Regions from separate parts of the Amycolatopsis lexingtonensis genome, predicted to be linked through region 2. Evidence: riboswitches for the same ligand, from Rfam matches in the RefSeq annotation. Region 2 holds a riboswitch; the other holds the start of a gene.
What was found. A riboswitch is a leader RNA that binds a small molecule or an ion and turns the genes downstream of it on or off. The one in region 2 is predicted to bind glycine.
Positions count from the first base shown of each region.

Region 1: linked by a shared signal. The riboswitch ahead of gcvP (aminomethyl-transferring glycine dehydrogenase) and the one ahead of gcvP (aminomethyl-transferring glycine dehydrogenase) in region 2 are both predicted to bind glycine.

Region 1 covers NZ_JADBEG010000001.1:5,399,284-5,404,067, forward strand. The annotation lists gene gcvP (aminomethyl-transferring glycine dehydrogenase) at 1-2,375, opposite strand, end outside; glycine riboswitch at 2,511-2,604, opposite strand; gene H4696_RS24250 (helix-turn-helix domain-containing protein) at 2,795-4,087, opposite strand; gene H4696_RS24255 (hypothetical protein) at 4,160-4,357, shown strand; gene H4696_RS24260 (3-oxoacyl-ACP reductase) at 4,354-4,784, opposite strand, start outside.
Region 2 covers NZ_JADBEG010000001.1:2,222,857-2,227,640, forward strand. The annotation lists gene gcvP (aminomethyl-transferring glycine dehydrogenase) at 1-2,054, opposite strand, end outside; glycine riboswitch at 2,321-2,419, opposite strand; gene H4696_RS10405 (MerR family transcriptional regulator) at 2,462-3,040, opposite strand; gene H4696_RS10410 (TetR/AcrR family transcriptional regulator) at 3,319-3,951, shown strand; gene trxA (thioredoxin) at 3,932-4,267, opposite strand; gene H4696_RS10420 (MerR family transcriptional regulator) at 4,279-4,674, opposite strand; gene H4696_RS10425 (bifunctional nuclease family protein) at 4,716-4,784, opposite strand, start outside.

The DNA of each region.
Region 1 (4,784 bases), 3.2 Mb from region 2:
CCGTCCTGGCCCGTGTAGAGCACCGGGTAGTGCGGCGCCAGGCGCGAAGCGACGTAGTTCGCGGCCAGCACCGCGACCTTCGTCGCGGCGGTCAGGCCGGGCGCGCCCATCATCCGGACGTACGCCCAGGAGATCGGCAGGATCGACGCCGAGCCGTACGGCGCGCCGCTGATCGGGCCGACGCCCGTCTCCGGGCCGGCCTGGTCCAGCAGCGGGTGGTTGGGCAGGTACGGCGCGAGGTGCGCGCGCACCGCGACCGGGCCGACGCCCGGGCCGCCACCGCCGTGCGGGATGCAGAAGGTCTTGTGCAGGTTCAGGTGCGAGACGTCGCCGCCGAACTCGCCCGGCTTGGCCAGGCCCAGCAGGGCATTGAGGTTCGCGCCGTCGACGTACACCTGGCCGCCGCCGTCGTGGACGATCTTGGCCAGCTCGTCGATGTCGTGCTCGTACACGCCGTGCGTGGACGGGTAGGTGACCATGATCGCGGCGAGCGTGTCGCGGTGGGTGTCCACCTTGGACCGCAGGTCGGCCAGGTCGACGTTGCCCTCGTCGGTGCACTTCACGACGACCACGCGCATCCCGGCGAGCACCGCGGAGGCGGCGTTGGTGCCGTGCGCGGACGACGGGATCAGGCAGACGTCCCGGCCCTCGTCACCGTTCGCGCGGTGGTAGGCGCGGATGGCGAGGAGCCCGGCCAGTTCGCCCTGGCTGCCCGCGTTCGGCTGCAGCGACACCTTGTCGTAGCCGGTGACCTCGGCCAGCCAGTCGGCGAGCTGCGCGACGAGGACGTGGTAGCCCTCGGCGTCCTCGGCCGGGGCGAACGGGTGGATGCCCGCGAACTCGCGCCAGCTGATCGGCTCCATCTCGGTGGTGGCGTTGAGCTTCATCGTGCAGGAGCCGAGCGGGATCATGCCGCGGTCCAGCGCGTAGTCCAGGTCGGACAGCTTGCGCAGGTAACGCAGCATCGCCGTCTCGGAGCGGTGGGTGCCGAAGACCTCGTGGCCCATGAAGCCGCTCTCGCGGGCGAGGCCGTTCGGCAGCGCGACGCCGTCTTCGAGGTCGGACTCGACGCCGAACGCCTTCAGGACCTTCGCGGCGATCGCGGGGGTGCTGACCTCGTCGAAGGCGACGCGGACGTGGTCGGCGTCGACGTGCCCGAGGTTGATCCCGGCTTCGCGGGCGGCCGCGTGGACCTCGGCGGCCTGGCCCGGGACGTGCGCGACGACGGTGTCGAAGAAGGACTCGTGCACGACCTCGACGCCGGTCTGGCGGAGGGCGTCCGCGAAGCCCGCGGCGAGGCCGTGGACGCGCTGGGCGATCCGCTTCAGGCCGTCCGGGCCGTGGTAGACCGCGTACATCGCGGCCAGCACCGCCGGGAGGACCTGCGCGGTGCAGATGTTGGACGTCGCCTTTTCGCGGCGGATGTGCTGCTCACGGGTCTGCAGCGCCAGCCGGTAGGCCGGGTTGCCGTCGGCGTCGACCGAGACGCCGACCAGGCGGCCGGGCAGTGAGCGCTCGAGCCCGGCGCGGACGGACATGTACCCGGCGTGCGGGCCGCCGTAGCCGAGTGGGACGCCGAAGCGCTGGGTCGAGCCCGCGGCGACGTCGGCGCCGAACTCGCCGGGCGCGGTGATCAGGGTGAGCGCGAGGAGGTCGGCGGCGACGGTGTACAGCGCGCCCGCGGCCTTCGCCGACTCCGAAATCGCGTGGTAGAAGCCGCGGCCGCGCAGCACACCGGACGCGCCCGGGTACTGGACGACGACGCCGAAGAACTCGTCCGGCAGGCCGGTGAGCAGGTCTCGGACCTCGACCTCGATGCCCAGCGCCTCGACGCGGGTGCGCACGACGGCGATGGTCTGCGGCAGGCACTCGGCGTCGAGCACGACCTTGTTGGACTTGGACTTCGACGCGCGGCGCATCAGCGTGACGGCTTCGGCGACGGCGGTCGACTCGTCCAGCAGGGACGCGTTCGCGGTGGCCAGGCCGGTCAAGTCGGCGACCATCGTCTGGAAGTTGAGGAGCGCTTCGAGGCGGCCTTGCGAGATTTCCGGCTGGTAAGGCGTGTACGCGGTGTACCAGGCCGGGTTCTCGAGGACGTTCCGGCGGATCACGCCGGGGGTGACGGTGTCGGAGTAGCCGAGGCCGATCATCTGCGTCATCGGCCGGTTGCGCGCGGCGAGGGCGCGCAGTTCCGCGGTGGCGTCCTCTTCGGACGCGGCGGGCGGCAGGACCAGCTCACGCGTGGCGCGGATGGCACTGGGGACGGCGGCGCCGACGAGCGCGTCGAGACTGCTGTAGCCGCACTCGGCCAGCATCTTCGCGCGCTCGGCCTCGGACGGGCCGATGTGACGGGCGTCGAACTGCGTGGAAGTGATCGGGAGCTCCTCGGGCCGGGCACACAACGGTGCGCTGGGAACTCCCCCTCTGTCATGGCACCTGAGAGTTTCACCGTGCGGAACACGGCTTTCACCTTGGGTGAGGCGCGGGTGCGCCTGCTTTCCAGAGTGGCCTCGCGCGAAGCGGTAGCAGGTACCTGAGAGATTCCGGGGAGTTTGCTCCTTCGGTGCCCCACCGACTTCGTGAGGGCTCTCCCGCCTCGGCTCAACGGCCCGATCTGCAGTTGTGGCGGTTACGGTACCCGGCGCTTCCGGCGGGCGTCTACACAACCCGGCCAACGCCACAGTGATCCTCGACCCCGCCCCGAGCGCCCCAATGTGGCGTTGGGTGCGTCAGACGCACCGAACGCCACATTGGGTGCGTCAGACGCACCGAACGCCACATTGGGGCGCTTGGGTCAGGGGGTGCCGGCGACCCGGCGGACGACCTGACCGGCCAAAGCCGGGGGCCGCCGGACCCGGCCCGAGGGCAGGACCAGGCGCTTGAGCGGGCCGCCCAGCGGGACCGGCGGGTGCCCGGCACCCAGCAGCACCTGCTCGACGATCTGCTCGGCGTGCCAGGCCACCGCGTCGTTGAGCCGGTCCAGGGACGGGCGGTCGCCGTCGAAGACGTCCTCGTCGGCCAGGGTCACCTCGTAGTACGCGCTGCCCGGCGGGACCGTGACCGCCTCCTCGATCGCCCGGGCGCCGGCCTCGGGGTCGGCGAACCCGGCTTCGAGCAGCGGCTCCCGGTAGATCCGCGCCGCCCGCGCCCGCATCCGCGGCCCGTAGCGGACCACGACCGGGAGGCGCCCGGTCAGGTCCGGCACCGCCAGGCCGTGCAGCAGCATGATCGGCGGCACCGAGTGCACCAGCCGCGGCGCGGGTTCGGCCAGCTCGCGGGCGGTGATCCGGACGCGGTCGGCCATCGCGTCCGGGAGGCCGAAGTAGCGGAAGTCGACGTTGCCGAAGCCGAGGCCGTCGGCGATCAGCGACGCCAGCAGCTCGCCGTACCCCCAGATCGGCGACAGCACCACGACCGGCGGCGCGGCCACGACCGGCGACGGCGCGGGCGGGCGCGTCGCCTCCTGCTCGGGCACCTGGATGACCAGCCGCGGGGGCTCGTGCCAGTCGTGCACCTCGGCGACCCGCCAGTACAGCCCGAGCGGCCGCCACAGTTCGCCGAGGATGTCGTGCTCGATGATCCTCCGCGCCTCGTCCTCGGAAAACGGGAAGTCCCGCGGCGGCACGATCCCGACGTAGTGGTGGTAGGTGACGCGGACCTCGTCGCCGCGGGTGGCCGAGCGGATCCGCATCTCCCAGTCGATCGGCGACGCCGCGATCGCGTTGGCCACCTGCGTGCCGGGCGAGGAGTAGACGAGCGCGGTGGCCTGCCGGAGGAACTGTCCGGCCTGGTCGATGCCCTCCCGCAGCGCCTTCGCCGCCTGCGCGACGTGCACCGGCGAAGCGAGCGAGTCGGGCAGCACGCCGGCGACGCGCAGCAGCTCGGCCTCCCCCAGCCCGGTGACCTCGGCCAGCTGCGCCCAGTGGTCGAACACCGTCACCTTCGGCGCGTGCCGGTGCTCGATCCAGCTGCGCAGCGTCGACGTCGGGACGCCGATGCGGCGGGCGGCCTCGTCCAGGGAAAGCCCGCGGGAGCGGATCCCGGTCCGGACCGCTTCCGCCCACTCGTCGGCGCGCCAGTGCGTCACCTCACAAAGCTAACGAAACCCGCTAGCTTTGCGCAGGGACAAACCGCCCACGGCCACCCGACGCTGGTCACCATGACCACCACCATCGTCGTCCTGACCCTGATCGTCGGCGTGCTGACCTTCACCGCCGGCGCCTTCCTCGCCTCCGAGATCGCCGTCCGCGTGCTGCGCCGCCGCGAACGGCTCGTGTCCGAAGAGCGCAAGAAGCTCAACGCCGCCTGGAGCTACCTGCGGGAGGTCTACGGCGTCAAGAAACCGACCAAGCGTTAGAGCGGGGTGACGTACGCGCCGGAGATGCCGCCGTCGACCAGGAACTGCGAGGCCGTGATGAAGCTGGCGTCGTCGCTGGCCAGGAAGGCCACCGCCGCCGCGATCTCCTCGGGCTCGGCGAACCGGCCGACCGGCACGTGGACCAGCCGCCGCGCCGCGCGTTCCGGGTCCTTCGCGAACAGCTCCTTGAGCAGCGGGGTGTTCACCGGGCCCGGGCAGAGCGCGTTGACGCGGATGTTCTCCCGCGCGAACTGGACGCCGAGCTCGCGGCTCATCGCCAGCACGCCGCCCTTGGACGCGGTGTAGGAGATCTGCGACGTCGCCGCGCCCATCACCGCGACGAACGACGCGGTGTTGATGATGGACCCCTTGCCCTGGCGCTGCATGTGCGGCAGGACGGCCTTGCAGCAGTGGTAGACCGACGTCA
Region 2 (4,784 bases):
AGGTTGGCGCCGTCGACGTACACCTGCCCGCCCGCGTCGTGCACCGCCGCGCAGACCTCGCCGACGGTGTCCTCGTACACCCCGTGCGTCGACGGGTAGGTCAGCATGATCGCGGCCAGGTCGCCGCGGTGCTCGTCCACAGTGGACCGCAGGTGGGCGAGGTCGATGTTCCCGGCGTCGTCGCAGCGGACGACGACCACCCGCATCCCCGCCATCACGGCGCTCGCCGCGTTCGTGCCGTGCGCGCTGGCCGGGATCAGGCAGACGTCCCGCGCGCCCTCGCCGCGCGAGCGGTGGTAGGCGCGGATCGCCAGCAGGCCGGCGAACTCGCCCTGGCTCCCGGCGTTGGGCTGCAGCGAAACCGCGTCGTAGCCGGTGATCCGCGCGAGCCAGGCGCTCAGGTCGGCCACCACTTCGAGCAGGCCGGCGGCGTCCTCGGCGGGCGCGAACGGGTGCAGCCCGGCGAACTCCGGCCAGGTGACCGGTTCCATCTCCGCGGTGGCGTTGAGCTTCATCGTGCAGGAGCCGAGCGGGATCATGCCGCGGTCGAGCGCGTAGTCCCGGTCGGCCAGCCGGCGCAGGTACCGCAGCATCGCGGTTTCCGACCGGTGCTCGTGGAACACCGGGTGCGTGAGGAACTCGCTCGTGCGCCGCAACGGCGCCGGGAGCGCGTCGGCCGTGTCCGCGTCCAGGCCGTCCACATCGGACACCGAGACGCCGAACGCCTTCCACACGAAGGAAAGCCGCTCCCGCGTGGTCGTCTCGTCGCAGGCGACGCCGACGTGGTCTTCGTCGATCCGGCGCAGGGAGACGCCGAGGTCGCGGGCCGCCGCGACGACCGCGTCGGCCCGGCCCGGCACCGCCGCGGTCACGGTGTCGAAGAACTCGCCGTGCACGACCTCGACGCCGCCTTCGGCCAGGCCGGCGGCGAGCACGGTGGCCATCCGGTGGGCCCGCAGCGCGATCGCGCGGAGGCCATCAGGCCCGTGGTACACGGCGTACATCGACGCCATGACGGCCAGCAGGACCTGCGCGGTGCAGATGTTCGAAGTCGCCTTCTCGCGGCGGATGTGCTGCTCGCGCGTCTGCAGCGCGAGCCGGTACGCGGGCGCGCCGTCGGCGTCGGCCGAGACACCGACCAAGCGGCCGGGCAGCTGCCGCTCGAGCCCCTTCCGCACCGCGAGGTAGGCCGCGTGCGGACCACCGAAGCCGAGCGGGACGCCGAACCGCTGCGTCGACCCCACGGCGACGTCGGCGCCGAGCTCACCCGGCGGCCGCAGCAGCGTCAAGGCGAGCGGGTCCGCGGCCACGACCACCGCGGCGCCGTGCTTCTTGGCGTCCGCGATGGTCAGGTCGAGTTCGCGCACCGCGCCCGAAGCGCCCGGGTAGGCCAGCAGCACGCCGAAGAAGTCGCCGCCGAGCCCCAGCCCGGTGAGTCCCTGGGACAGGTCTTCCACGACCAGCTCGATCCCGAGCGGCTCGGCCCGCGTCCGCAGCACGGCGAGCGTCTGCGGCAGGGTGTCCTGGTCGACGACGAACCGGTGCGACGCGGACTTCCCGGCCCGCCGCACCAGCGTCATCGCCTCGGCGGCCGCGGTGGCTTCGTCGAGGAGGGAGGCGTTCGCGACCGGGAGCGCGGTCAGGTCCGCGATCATGGTCTGGAAGTTGAGCAGCGCTTCGAGCCGCCCTTGGGAGATTTCCGGCTGGTACGGCGTGTAGGCGGTGTACCAGGCCGGGTTCTCGAGCACGTTCCGCCGGATCACCGGCGGGGTCACGGTGTCGTGGTAGCCGAGCCCGATCATCGCGGCGGTCGGCCGGTTGCGGGCGGCCAGCGCGCGCAGTTCGGCCAGCGCCTGGGCTTCGGAGGCCGCCGACGGCAGTTCGAGCGGCTCGGCGGACGCGCGCAGCGACTCGGGAACGGCGTGTTCGGCGAGTTCGTCGAGGGAAGCGACCCCGATGACGTCGAGGATGTGCCGGAGTTCGCCGGGACCGGGCCCGAGGTGCCGCTCGGCGAAGGGAATCCCCTGTTCCAGGGAGGCGAGTGACGGATTCACGGAGGCCTCCCTGCGAACGCGACCACGGTCGGGGGTCCGGGGGCGAAGCCCTCCGGGCGGGGTGTGGGGGTTGCACCCCCACAAGACACGCCGCGCGAGAGCGGCGAGCGCGTGCCGCGAGCATGCCTCGCCATGAGCGAGGCACCCTCCCCACTCTGTCCGTACCCCGAAGGGCGCCTGAGAGTTTCGCCCGCGTGGTTGAGCCGGGCTTGCACCGTCGGCGGGGCCATCAGGCTGTGTCCTGACGACCCGCTTTCCAGAGGCGTCTCATCCGCGCGGTCCAGGGTGCCTGAGAGGTTCCGGGGAGGACTTGCTCCTTCGGCGCCGAGCTCAATATGAGGCTCGGACTCTCCCGCGCGGGTTCGTCGACCGCAAGGAGAACCTTACTCCGTCCGCCGCGGCGGTGATCAACCGGTCTTGCGTGCGTTGCGGCGCTGGGTGAGCTCGTCCGGCTGGTGCGTCTCGACGACACCGCCGTCGGCGCGTTCGGCCGGGAACTCGTGGATCGTCCCGCTGATTTCCTGCATGGCGCCGCTGACCGCGATACCGAAGACGCCTTGGCCGCCCTGGAGCAGATCGACGATCTCCTCCGGCGAGGTGCATTCGTAGACGGTGGTGCCGTCGGAGAACAGCGTCACCCTGGCCAGGTCGCGGACCCCGCGCACGCGCAGGTGGTCGACGGCGACCCGGATGTTCTGGAGCGAGACCCCGGTGTCCAGCAGCCGCTTGACGACCTTGAGGACCAGGATGTCCTTGAACGAGTACAGCCGCTGCGAGCCGGAGCCGTGCGCCGTGCGGATGCTGGGTGCGACCAGCTTCGTCCGGGCCCAGTAGTCGAGCTGGCGGTAGGTGATCCCGGCGATCTGGCACGCGGCCGGGCCGCGGTAACCCACCAGCTCGTCCGGCAGCGAGTTGTCGGGGAACAGCTCACCCTGCTCGCCACTCGCGACCTCAACAGGCTGCTTCTCGGAACCAGCCTCGACCACGCAAGCCTCCCCTCGCCCGACCTGGTGGCCGGCGAATGACAGCCGGGGAGTCCCAGGAGCGGGACCCACCGGAGATCAATCGCCACGATCCGGCCCCAGACCGTGAATCACACCGTGGCGATTTACCTCCTTCGACGGTAAGCGCCGGGACAGTGCCGGTCAACGCGACGCGCGGCAAGCCTCAACGGTCGGATGAGCCTTTGAGCCGTTCGCCGTACCCGGCACACGCGGACTTAAACCCCTTGACCCGATTTACTCAGTCGAGTAACTTTTTACTCATGCAAGTAAAGACCGAACACCTGGCCGAACTGGGACTCAGCCCAGCCGAGGCCGCCCGCCGCGCGCAGATCATCGGCGCGACCATCGGCGTCCTCGCCGACCTGGGGTACCGCCGCACGACGTTCGCCAAGATCAAGGAACGCGCCGGGCTCAGCAGCACCCGGCTGATCTCCTACCACTTCACGAACAAGGCCGGCCTGATGCAGGCCGTGCTGAGCGCGGTCGTCCAGACGAAGAACGACTACCTGACCGAACGCACCGGCGGCGGGCTCGACCCCGCCGACCGGCGCGGCTACCTGCGGGCGCACATCGAGACGTCGATCGCGTTCCTGCGCGCGTACCCGGAATGCGTCCGGGTCCTGACCGAGCTGGCCGCCAACGCCGACGACGTCGACGGCTGGGTGATGACGAAGGTGCTGGTCGACGACCTGCGGGTGCACGGGCTGGCCCGTCAGCTCAAACAGGGCCAGGCGGAGGGCGTCTTCGGCGACTTCACGCCCGAGGTGATGGCGATGTCGATCGCGCAGGCCATCGACGGCGTCGCCGCGGCCTACGCCGCCGACCCGGCGCTGGACGTGGAGAAGTACGGCCGCGAGGTGGCGGACACGTTCGTCAAAGCGACGGCGCCGTGAGGGCCCGGTCGAGCCGCTCCTCGATGCGGGCCTTCGGGAACGCGCCGACGATGGTCTCGACCGGTTCCCCGCCGCGGAACAGGATCATCGTCGGCAGCGACATGACCTGGTAGGACCGGGTGGTCTCCGGGTTCTCGTCCGCGTTGATCTTGCGGATGGCGAGCTGCCCGGCCCGCTCGGTGGCCAGCTGGGCCAGCACCGGGCCGACCATCCGGCACGGGCCGCACCAGGTGGCCCAGAACTCGACCAGCACGGGGACGTCGCTGCCGAGGACCTCGGCGAACGCCGCATCGGTGACAGCACTGACTTCGGACACCACGGTCTCCTTCACGGACGCGGGGATTCGGGCACGACACACGGATCGGGCGCCTGCCGGGCGAGCGCTCCGGCGAGCTTCGCGGCCAGTTCGGCGCGGATCCCGCCGAGCCGGGCCAGGAGTGCGTCGGCTTCTTCGAGCTTGCGGCGGTAGACCTCGATCGAATTCGCGCAGGAGTCGCCGGTTTCGTGGCCGCTGCGCAGGCACTCGACGAACGGGCGCGTCTCCTCCAACGTCAGCCCGACCGTCTGGAGGGTCTGGATCTCCTTGACCAGCTGGAGGTCGTCCTCGTCGTATTCGCGGTAACCGTTCGCCGAGCGACGGGCCGCGAGAAGACCCTGGTCCTCGTAGAAACGCAGCGCACGGGTGGTGACACCCGTGCGCTGCGCCAATTCTCCGATCCGCATACCCCGACGCTAGACGTTGACGTCCGCGTCAAGGCAAGTTCTCAGGTGTCCGCTCCGCGGAAGTCTTCCGGCGACACGGAGTCGAGGAACTCGCGGAACTTCTCGACCTC